DNA from 2 places in the Microbacterium mcarthurae genome. Region 1 is predicted to be linked to the other one. Evidence: predicted binding sites of a transcription regulator. Region 1 holds the regulator's gene; the other holds the start of a gene.

Region 1 (5,658 bases):
GTTGCGCGTGATGAGCGAGCCGGCACCGAACTGCGAGAGCTCACGCTCGGAGAAGCCGCTCACCCGCTCGAAGACGTCGCGCCGGATGTCGCGGCCGGCGGCCATGGCTGCTCGCGCCGCGAAGTAGGTGGCGATCACCGAGGCGGTGATCTGCCCGAGCGAGATCACGAGCATGATCACGCCGCGGGACCAGATGTAGCCGGTGTCGCCGCGCGCGACGCCCAGGTTGATGATGTCGGCGTTGAGGCGCGGCAGATAGAGCGTCGCGACCGCGGACGCGGCCTGGAACACGAGGATGGCCACAAGAAGCCAGCGGTACTTCGAGAGATACCGGATGAGGAGTTTTCCGAGCACGACGTTCTCCGGATGTCAGATCGGGGCGGCACGAGCACCGCGCATCAAGAGTGGCACGAACCACCGACATTGCGGGAGCGCTTCCGCCGCAGGCGTACGCGAGCATGGGGATCCGGCATCCATGCCCCGACACCGGAATCTGCCAGGTGCCCGCGTGCCGGTGATCGTAGTCTGAGACCATGCCTCGTCTCCAGGCCGACGCCCCCGCCGACCTCTGGGTGCCCGTCACGGGTTCCCTCGGCTGGCGCGGCCGACGCCACCGCAAGGCGGCCATCCGCATGCTCTTGGCGCAGGCGAACCGCGCCGTCGGCGCGACCGAGCGTCCGGGAAGCGGTGTTTTCGCCTGGGTGGCGAGCCAGGCTGCGCCGCTTCTCATGCGCCGCGCAGCCGGCCGGGTACTCGTGTGGGTGTGGCGAACCGACCCCGATCTGCTCGTCGTGATGGCACAACTGCAGGAGGCGACGCCGCAGCTGCGGGCCGCCCGGGCCATGATGCCGATGGAGTACGACGACACCGAGGCTTTCCGCAACCCGCATCTCGGAGTGGGCGAGAAGCTCGCGATGCCGCTTCCCGCCGACGAACGCACTCCGCCATTCGCGACCTACACCTGGGACACCGGGGCGCACTTCGTCACCGTCACCGCGGTCTGCGCCGACCGTGAACGATTCGGCACGGTCATCGGCGCGGTCGACGACGTTGCGCGCACGCTGCGCGTCGTCGACGACCTGCGCGTCGGCGAGTCCGCCACGGTACTGCGCCTCGATCCCGCGTAAGGTGCGGGCGCCCGCCGCGCGCGGGACGCGTCACCGCGACGGGGGCGTCGGGTCGTCACCCTGGACGGTGGATGCCGGCTCCCGTCGCCGGGCGTGCGAGACGCGCTCCGAAGCCCACGACGAGATCGTCGCGACGATGAGCCCGACGAGCACCACGCCGCCGGCCATGAGGACGACGGCCGCGACGCGGCCCACGACCGTGACCGGGGCGTAGTCGCCGTACCCGACGGTCGTGACGGTGCAGAAGGCCCACCACACCGCGTCACCGAAGGTGAGGATGTTCGCGCCGGGAGCGTGCCGCTCCGCCTGCAGCACGACGAGCGACACCTGCCAGATGAGCAGCAGCACGCTACCGATGCCGTAGATGAGCAGCTCGGCCCGGAGGGAGCTGCCGACCGTGCGCGTGAAGCTCGCCAGGCGGGTCAGTGCCCCCAGCAGTCGCACCGGCCGCAGAGTGGGAACGAAGACCACGGCGAGGTCGAGCAGGTGGTGGCGGAACCACGAGCCGCGTGGAGCGGCCCACATCAGCCGGATCAGATAGTCGCCGGCGAAGACGAGCTGCGCCGCGAGCATGAAGATCCCCGTCACGCCCTGCCACGTGCCGCGCACGTCGCCGACCACCTGAGCGGTGTACACGATGACCCAGAGCAACGCGAGCCCGGTCAGCGGCCAATAGGTCCACTTCTCCCAGCGCTTCGTCGCGGCAGTCTCCCCCCGCGCGCGCGGCGAGGGATGTGCGGAGGACGGCGTCATCCTCGCACTCTACGGCCGCCGCTGCCCGCCGTCCCAGGCGCACGAGCGAACGGCCGTGATCGTCGCCGTGCGCCGTCAGCCCTCGTCGTGGCCGAGGACGCCGTGCGGGCGCCACAGCACCACGTCCGTTGCGCGACGCACGCGTGCACCGTGACGGAGCGTCACGACCGAACCGGTGGCGCCGGCGGCGAAAACCCGCGCACCGGGGCGCGACTGCCGCTCGGCCATCAACTGACGCTCGAGGTCCGCGACGCGGCGCGAGAGGTCGTGCACGCGCTCCTCGAGGGCCAGGATACGCGCGATCGCGGGCAGGCTCATGCCTTCGCTCGACAGTCGCGCGACCTCGCGCAACTGTTGCACGTGCCGGCTCGAGTATCGCCTCGATCCGCCCTGTGTGCGCGCGGGCACGACCAGACCCAGCCGGTCGTACTGCCGCAGCGTCTGCGGGTGCATGTTCGACAGCTCCGCGGCGACGGCGATCGCGAAGATCGGTGCGTCCTCGTCGAGTTCTCTTTCGGACACGGCCTCTCCTTTCGCGTCGATCGCCTGCCCCTGGCATCCGATTGTCCCGGATGCCAGGGACGCGGCGTTACTGTCGCGCCTTGGCCATCAGGTCTGCGCGGGGGTTTTCCTTCGGCTCGAGCGCGTGGAAGCGCTCGAGGGCCTCGCGGGCCGCTTCATCGAGGTGGTCGGGCACGGCCACCTGGACTTCGGCGAGAAGATCGCCGGTGCCCTTGGACGAGTGGATGCCACGTCCCTTGACGCGGAGCACACGACCGGACGGGGTGCCCGGGGCGACCCGCAGCCGCACGGGGTCTCCGCCCAGGGTCGGCACCTCGATCGTGGCGCCGAGGGCCGCCTCGGTGAAGGTCACGGGGACCGTCAGCCGCAGGTTCAGCCCCTCGCGGGAGAACACCGGGTGCGGCCGAACGGCCACCGTCACCACGATGTCGCCGCTCTCGCCCCCATCCGGGGACGGGCGGCCACGACCGCGCAACCGGATCTTCTGGCCGTCCGCGACACCCGCGGGGATCTTGACCTTGAACGGCACATTGTCTTCGCCCTGCAGCGTGATCGTCTCGCCCTTCGCCGCGGTGACGAAGTCGAGCGTGGTGCGTGCCGTGACGTCGGCGCCTCGCTGCGGACCGCCGAAGCCCCGGTATCCGCCCGACGGCTGGCCGAAGCGACCCGACCCGAAGCCCGCCCCCTGCTGGTCGAACATCGAGAAGAAATCCTCGAATCCGCCCGCCGTGGTCCCACCGCGCTGCTGCCCGAACCGGCTGAAGACGTCGTCGAAGCCGCCGCCCGCACCGGATCCCGGCGCCGAGAAGCGCGCCCCCGAGCCCATGGCCCGGATCTGGTCGTACTCCTCGCGCTGCTCGGGGTCGTTCAGCACGGCGTACGCCTCGCTGATCTCCTTGAACTTCGCTTCAGCCTTCGCGTCGCCCGGGTTCGAGTCGGGGTGGTACTGGCGCGCGAGCTTGCGGTACGTCTTCTTCAGATCGGCAGCACTCACGCCCTTGTCGACACCGAGGACCTTGTAGAAGTCCTTGTCGAACCAGTCCTGACTCGCCATGCGTCCTCCTACTCGGCCGGCACGGCGACGACGACCTTGGCCGGTCGCAACTCGACGGAGCCGAGGCGGTAGCCCACCTCGACGACCTCGAGCACCGTGGCCTGGGTCACGCCCGGAGTGGGCGCCTGGAAGATCGCCTCGTGCTGCTGCGGGTCGAAGGGCTCACCGGCGGTGCCGTACGAGACCACTCCGAGCCGCTCGGCCACCGCACGCACCTTCTCACCGATCGCGGCGAACGGGGTGCCTTCGACGAGGTCTCCGTGCTTCTCGGCGCGGTCGAGGTCGTCCATGACGGGCAGGAGGCCCTTCACGGCTTCGCCCTTGGCGCGTTCGATCTCGCGCTCGCGCTGCTCCTCCGTCCGCCGACGGTAGTTGGCGTACTCGGCCTGAAGCCGCTTGAGGTCGATCAGCAGCGAGGCCTCCTTGTCGGAGGAGGCGCCCTCTGCCGCGGCTTCGGGGGTCTGCTCGGCGCCGAGGATGTCCTCGATCGTCAGGCCCTCGGCATCCGGAGCCTGCTCGCCCGACGGCGCGGGGCCGGAGGTGTTCTCCTCCGGCCCCGTCGTCTCGTCAGGACCGGCGCCCGAGCCCTGGGGCTGTTCGTCGTCCTTGTGTGCCATCAGTTCTGTCGCTTACTTCTTGTCGCCGTTGTCGTCGTCGACCACTTCGGCGTCGATGACGTCTTCCTCGGGGTTCGGCGTCTCACCGTTGCCGGGCTGACCGACGTTGGGGTCGGCCTGCTCGCCCTGAGCCTGCGACGAGGCGTAGATGGCCTCGCCGAGCTTGCCCTGGCTGGCGTTGAGCTTGTCGAACGCGGTCTTGACCGCGTCGTCGTCGTCGCCGGCGAGCGCCGTCTTGAGGGCGTCGACGTCGGCCTGCACGTCGTTCTTGACCTCTTCGGGCAGCTTGTCCTCGTTGTCCTTGATCAGCTTCTCGATCGAGTACGACAGGGTCTCGGCCTGGTTGCGGGTCTCGGCGGACTCGCGGCGCTTCTTGTCTTCCGCCGCGTTCTCCTCGGCCTCGCGAACCATGCGCTCGATGTCCTCCTTGGGCAGCGACGAGCCGCCGGTGATGGTCATCGACTGCTCCTTACCGGTGCCCTTGTCCTTGGCGGACACGTGCACGATGCCGTTGGCGTCGATGTCGAAGGTGACCTCGACCTGCGGGATGCCACGGGGAGCCGGGGCGATACCGGTGAGCTCGAAGGTTCCCAGCGGCTTGTTGTCGCGGGTGAACTCGCGCTCGCCCTGGAAGACCTGGATCGCGACCGACGGCTGGTTGTCGTCGGCGGTGGTGAAGGTCTCGCTGCGCTTGGTCGGGATGGCGGTGTTGCGCTCGATGAGCTTGGTCATGATGCCGCCCTTGGTCTCGATGCCGAGGCTCAGGGGGGTGACGTCGATGAGCAGCACGTCCTTGCGCTCACCCTTGAGGACACCGGCCTGCAGGGCGGCACCGACGGCGACGACCTCGTCCGGGTTGACGCCCTTGTTCGCGTCGCGACCGGTCTCCTTCTTCACCAGGTCGGCGACCGCGGGCATACGGGTCGAGCCGCCGACGAGCACGACGTGCGCGATGTCGTCGACCTTGACGCCGGCCTCACGGATGACATCCGAGAACGGCTTGCGGGTGCGGTCGAGCAGGTCCTTGGTGAGGTCCTCGAACTTGGCGCGGCTCAGCGTCTCGGACAGCGACACGGGGCCGGAGTCGGTGAGCGACAGGTACGGCAGGTTGATGGACGTCGAGGTCGAGCTCGACAGCTCCTTCTTGGCCTGCTCCGCGGCCTCCTTGAGGCGCTGCAGGGCGATCTTGTCGCCCGACACGTCGACACCGGTGGTGTCCTTGAACTGCTTGATCAGGTAGTCGACGACCCGCTGGTCCCAGTCGTCTCCACCGAGGCGGTTGTCACCGGCGGTGGCGCGCACCTGGATGGTCGAGAAGTCGTCGTCCTTGCCCACCTCGAGCAGCGACACGTCGAACGTTCCGCCACCGAGGTCGAAGACGAGGATGAGCTCGTCCTCCTTGCCCTTGTCGAGGCCGTACGCGAGGGCTGCGGCGGTGGGCTCGTTGATGATGCGCAGGACGTTCAGGCCCGCGATCTCACCGGCCTCCTTCGTGGCCTGACGCTCGGCGTCGTTGAAGTACGCGGGCACCGTGATGACGGCATCCGTCACGCTGTCGCCCAGGTACTCCTCGGCGTCGCGCTTG
Region 2 (5,658 bases), on a different contig from region 1:
CATCCGGGCGCGAGCTCAGCAGATCGTCGCGGAAGACCTCGACCCGATCGGCCACCCCGTTGGCCTCGGCCGTCGCGCGGGCGGACGCCACCGCGACCGCGGACCGATCCGTCGCGACCACACGGACGGACGGATGCCGCGTCGCCCACGCCGCCGCCACGACCCCGGTGCCGCACGCGAAGTCGATCGCGCCGTCCGCGGGCTCGGGGAGGTGGGCGAGGAGCAGCCGCGTGCCGATGTCGATCGACGCACCCGCGAACACTCCGCCGAACGCGCGTACCTCCAGGCCGTCGACGGTCGCCGCCTCGGGTCGCGGGTCGGCGCCGTCGTGGGGACCGCGGGCGATGAGCACACGCGACTTCTGGCGGGCGTGGGTGACGTCGACGCGCGCGAAGCGTCCGCGGAGGACGTCGTTCATCGCGGGGGTCATGTGCTTGATCCGTCCACCGGCGTAGACCACGACGTCGGGGTGGGCGTACGCGGCGATGAGTCCGGCGATGTCGTCGAGGGCGCGCAGGGCGCGGGGGAGACGCAGCAGGATCACGCGCGCGTCGCGCACGAGGTCGGCATCCCGTTCGTGCGACGTGAACGTGGTGTCGAGGCCGGCCCGCAGGGCATTCGCGGTGAGCGCGCGTTCGCCGGACAGGGCGTCCTGGTGGACGCGGATGCCGCGCATGCCGGCCGCGGCCGAGCCGAGGGTGAGTGCGCCATAGGCGTCGTCGATGACCACGAGGGAGCCGTCCGCGAGCGCGGCGCGGGCGCCGGCGGATTCGTCTAGGAGCAACCGGTCCGCGGCATCCACCGCGACGAGGTCCGGGCCCTCGATGTCGGGCCACCGGCTCAGATCGTCGAGGGCGATGTTCACGCCATCACGCTCCCCAGGGGTCGGGGCCGTCGGTGAGGGGGATCAGCGTGTACCGAAGTGGAAGGGCAGCGCGAGCGAAGCCGCGACCAGCAGGATGCCGAGGGCGAAGAACAGCGCGGGCGCGGCGAGCGAGAACGACAGGCCGGTCAGCAGCATGCCGCCGACGAACAGGATGAGCGAGACGATGAACATGGGGATCCCTTCGGTCGCTTCAGGTTATCGTGCCGCATCGGTGGGCCGGTCCTCGGCCCGAGCCGTCTCGCGCAGGGCGGCGTGCGTCCACAGGGTGCTCCCGGCCACGGCGGCGGGCATCACGGCCACGGCCCCGAGCGGCACGAGGAAGCACAGCTGCGTCGCGACCCCGAACCCCAGCGCTCGGGCGCGATTGCCGCGCAGGACCGCGCGCCTCGCGCGACGATCCAGCCCGCGGGCGGAGAGGGAGCGCGAGGTGAGCTCGTCGGCCAGCAGCCATCCCGTGAGGACGAGCCCCACGAGGAAGCCCAGGATGCCGCCGACGAAGGGGATCAGCCCCACGAGCCACGCCGCGACCGCCGCCATTGCTCCGCGGGCGATGAGGCGGACGGCGTCTCCTGCCGCGCGCCAGAAGCCGTAATCGGCGTCGGGGACCCGACCGGTCGCGGTGCGCTCGGTCGCCCGCCAGATGCGGTCGTAGAACGGTTCCCCGACGGTGAGGGTGACCGCGGTGAACGACACGATCGCCAGGAAGGCCACCGCGCCGAACGAGGCCACGCCGATCGCCGTGCGTACGACGGTGGCCCAGAGGGGCGTCCAATCGTCGGCGAAGGGAGTCCAGTCGTCGACCACGTTCGTCAGCAACACCGCCCACCCGACGAGTGCCGCCGTGAAGACCAGACCCACAACCAAGCCGGGGATGAGGCCGAGGGCCATCGCGCCCGGGGAGCGACGCCACTGCCCGAGGCCGCGGAGCAGCATGCGGGCGCCCTGGACAAACTCGTGCATTCGGGAATTCTCGCAGAGCGCCGCCCAGCCGCGTCGGGGGTCGCTGACAAGATGTGCGCATGCGCATCCGCACCACGTCGACGCAGCGCACCTACCGGTACGTGCGGGTGACGATCCTCGCCGCGACCCTGCTCCTCATCGTCGCGGTGGCCGTGCAGTCGGTCACCGGGGGAGTGCCGGCGTCACTGAGCGCGGCGTACTACACGCCGGCAGGGCCGATATTCGTCTCGGCGCTGTTCGTGGTCGCAGCCGCGTTCCTCGCCCTGTCCGGCCGCAGCATCGAGCAAGGGCTGCTCGATGTCGCTGCGGTGCTGGCGCTCGCGGTGGCGGTGGTGCCCACCACCGTCGAGAGCGAGGTCTGCGGTCCGGCCGGGCGGTGCGTGCCGTCCGCGGTGGTCCCGACGGTGGTGAACAACGGGATCGCGGTGGCATCCGTCGTGTACGTCGGTGTGCTCGCGGCGCTCGTGCTCGCGCGGGTGCAGGGCACTCTGTCGCGCGGAGTCCTTCTGACCGCCGGCTCCGTCGGGGTGGTCGCGACGGGCTTCCTCCTGTGGGCTCTCGTCGCTCCCGATGCCTTCCTCGCTCTCGCGCACAACGCGGCGGCGGTGGCGTTCTTCCTGCTCATCGGGGCCGTCGCGGCGCTCGCCGCGTGGCGACCGCAGCGCGCGCCGCAGCGATTCCGCCCCGCCTACGCCGCGGTGGCCGTCGGCATCCTGTTCGCCCTGGCCGGGCTCGGGGCGACGCTGGTCGCCGCTGCGCTGGGAGCGGATACGACCGTCCCGGTGCCGTGGGTGTTCCTCGGTGAGGCGGTGGCGCTCGTGCTGTTCGCGGTGTTCTGGGTGCTGCAGACCGTGGAGCTGTGGGACGAGCCGGATCCGCGTCTTCGCGCTGGGACCTGATCGCCGGGAATATCCTCGGAGCCTCACCGTTGAACTTGATACGCAGCCACTCAAGTCGCAAACTTGAGTCGACTCCACTCACGTATCACAGGAGACGGAATTGCCTGAAGATGTCACCCCCGGCGCCGGGGACAACGGCGCCCAGTCGTTCGACGAGTTCCTCGCGCGCTACCTCGCGGGAGAGCGGGCACGCGCCGAGCGTTCGATCGACCTCAGCAGGTTCCTGAGCGCCCGCACGCAGGAAGCCCTGCAGGAGGCCGGCCGTTACGCCCTGGGCCGCGGCCAGCGCGAGCTCGACGCGCTGCACGTCCTGCACGTGCTCGTCGGTAAGGCGCCCGCGCGTGACGCCGTCGCGCGCCTGGGCGCCGACCCCGCCGCGATCGCCCGCGCCGCCGAGAGCCGTCTGCCGGCCGCCGGTCCCGCCGCCGACGTCGACGGTGCCGTCGTGGCGGGATCGGTCCAGCGCGCGCTGTTCCACGCTTTCCAGGTCGCCCGTGCAGCGGGATCCACCTACGTCGACCCCGACCACCTGTTCTTCGCCCTCGTCCTCGCGCAGGACGCCCCCGCGGGGCAGATCCTGGCCCAGGCCGGTGTCACCGCCGAGGCCCTGACGCAGGGTGTGCGCGAGACCGTCGTCGGCGCCGAGCAGACCGCGGCGCAGGAGGAGGCGGCATCCCCCACCCCGAACCTCGATCGTTTCGGCACCGACCTGACCGCTCTCGCCCGCGAGGGGCGCCTCGACCCGGTCATCGGCCGCGCCGACGAGATCGAGCAGACCATCGAGATCCTCAGCCGCCGCACGAAGAACAATCCCGTGCTCATCGGCGAGGCGGGCGTCGGCAAGACCGCCGTCGTCGAGGGCCTGGCCCGCGCGATCGTCGACGGCAGCGTGCCCGAGCAGCTGCGCGAGACGCGCGTCGTCTCGATCGACCTGGCCGCGATGCTCTCCGGAGCCCGCTACCGCGGCGACTTCGAGGAGCGCCTCACCCAGACGATGGACGAGATCGCCGCACAGTCCGGAAAGCTCGTCGTCTTCATCGACGAAGTCCACACGATCGTCGGCGCCGGAGCCGGAGGCGAAGGGGCGATGGATGCCGGGAACATCCTGAAGCCGCGCCTGGCCCGCGGTGAGCTGCACCTCATCGGTGCCACGACGCTCAAGGAGTACCGCACGATCGAGAAGGACCCCGCCCTCGAGCGGCGCCTGCAGCCCGTGCGCGTCGGCGAGCCGTCGATCACGGACGCCGTCGAGATCCTGCGGGGTCTGCGTTCGGCCTACGAGGAGCACCACGCCGTGACCTACACCGACGACGCCCTGCGCGCCGCGGTGGAGCTCGGCGACCGGTACCTGCCGGACCGCGTCCTGCCCGACAAGGCGATCGACCTCATCGACCAGGCTGGCGCCCGCTTGCGACTGCGTCTGGGTGCCAAGGTCGACGTGTCCGCCCTCGTGGAGAGCCTGGCGACGCTCGAAGCCGACAAGAACGCGGCGGTCTCGGCCGAGCACTACGAGGAGGCCTCGCGCATCCGCGACGAGATCACGGCGGTGCAGGAGCAGCTGGCATCCGCGACGTCCGCCCCGCGCCCTGACGCGGTGGTCGACGAGCCCGAGATCGCCGCCGTGATCAGTCGAGCCACCGGCATCCCCGTGTCTCGGCTGACCGCTACCGAGCGCGGACGGCTGGCGCACCTCGAGGACGACCTGCACGCGCGGGTCATCGGACAGGATGCCGCGGTCACCGCGGTCGCGAAGGCCGTGCGCCGCAACCGCACCGGTCTCGGCGACGAGCACCGGCCGGTCGGGTCGTTCCTGTTCCTCGGCCCCACCGGTGTCGGCAAGACGGAGCTCGCCAAGGCCCTCGCGGGATCGCTGTTCGACGACGACGCCGCCGTGATCCGCTTCGACATGAGCGAGTTCGGCGAGCGGCACACCGTGTCGCGCCTCATCGGTGCCCCTCCGGGATACGTCGGCTACGACGAGGCCGGCCAGCTCACCGAGCGCGTGCGCCGGAACCCCTACTCGGTCGTGCTGTTCGACGAGATCGAGAAGGCTCACCCGGATGTCTTCACGCTGCTGCTGCAGGTGCTCGACGACGGGCGCCTGACCGACGGTCAGGGGCGTACGGTCGACTTCCGCAACGCCGTCATCGTGATGACGTCGAACCTCGGCAGCGAGTACCTGGCATCCCGTTCCGGAGCCATCGGGTTCACCACGACCGGCCGGGAGTTCGACGACGCCGACCTGCGCGACCGCGTCATGGGCAAGCTCCGCGAGGCGATGCGACCCGAGTTCCTCAACCGCATCGACGACATCGTGATGTTCCGCAAGCTCGAGAAGGAGCAGCTGCGCGACATCGTCCGGCTGCTGCTGGAGCGGACGTCCCGGCGCCTCGCCGCGCGGGAGGTCACGCTCGAGGTGACGGATGCCGCCATCGACCGCCTCGCAGAGGTCGGGTACGAGCCCGAGTACGGCGCGCGCCCGCTGCGCCGTGTCATCCAGCGCGAGATCGACGATCGCATCGCCGACCTGTTCGTCGCCGGGGAGTTGACCGACGGGGGAGCGGTGACGGTGGATGCCACGGCATCCGGGTTCGTCGTCCGCGCCGCGGCGACCGCGCTCGCCGCGTAACGCTCGTGAGGCCCTCGGAACCTTCGGGTTCCGGGGGCCTTTGTCATGTGGGGCGTGCCCTCGGCCGCGCACAACTCCTGCGAGGGCCGCTCCATCTGAAGCCGTTCGACGGGTCGGGCGCCGGGTCTGCAGGAGTTGTGATGGATGCCGTGTCTGTCTCGCCGCGATGTCGGTGGGGCACGGCAGAGTAGGGGCATGAGTCGTATCGGCACGATCTTCAGCCCCTACCCGCACCCGCCCGAGGAATTGCGCGAGGCCGCGCGGGTTGCAGAGGGCGAGGGGGT

The links. The regulator HspR, encoded in region 1, represses chaperone genes until heat shock. The targets are predictions, from matches to a motif close to AAGTTGAGTCNNNNNGACTCAACTT.
Region 2: P5G46_RS03930 (ATP-dependent Clp protease ATP-binding subunit) is a predicted target of HspR. The motif match lies at 2,806-2,830, and genes of this name have one in related genera.

Annotation. Positions count from the first base shown of each region.
Region 1 is NZ_JAROCE010000002.1:313,320-318,977, forward strand. It holds gene P5G46_RS08070 (ABC transporter ATP-binding protein) at 1-354, opposite strand, end outside; gene P5G46_RS08075 (hypothetical protein) at 534-1,127, shown strand; gene P5G46_RS08080 (potassium channel family protein) at 1,158-1,880, opposite strand; gene P5G46_RS08085 (heat shock protein transcriptional repressor HspR) at 1,956-2,402, opposite strand; gene P5G46_RS08090 (DnaJ C-terminal domain-containing protein) at 2,470-3,456, opposite strand; gene grpE (nucleotide exchange factor GrpE) at 3,465-4,073, opposite strand; gene dnaK (molecular chaperone DnaK) at 4,086-5,658, opposite strand, start outside.
Region 2 is NZ_JAROCE010000001.1:802,195-807,852, reverse strand. It holds gene P5G46_RS03950 (class I SAM-dependent methyltransferase) at 1-865, opposite strand, end outside; gene P5G46_RS03945 (hypothetical protein) at 908-1,057, opposite strand; gene P5G46_RS03940 (EI24 domain-containing protein) at 1,082-1,846, opposite strand; gene P5G46_RS03935 (hypothetical protein) at 1,906-2,745, shown strand; gene P5G46_RS03930 (ATP-dependent Clp protease ATP-binding subunit) at 2,846-5,374, shown strand; gene P5G46_RS03925 (LLM class flavin-dependent oxidoreductase) at 5,570-5,658, shown strand, end outside.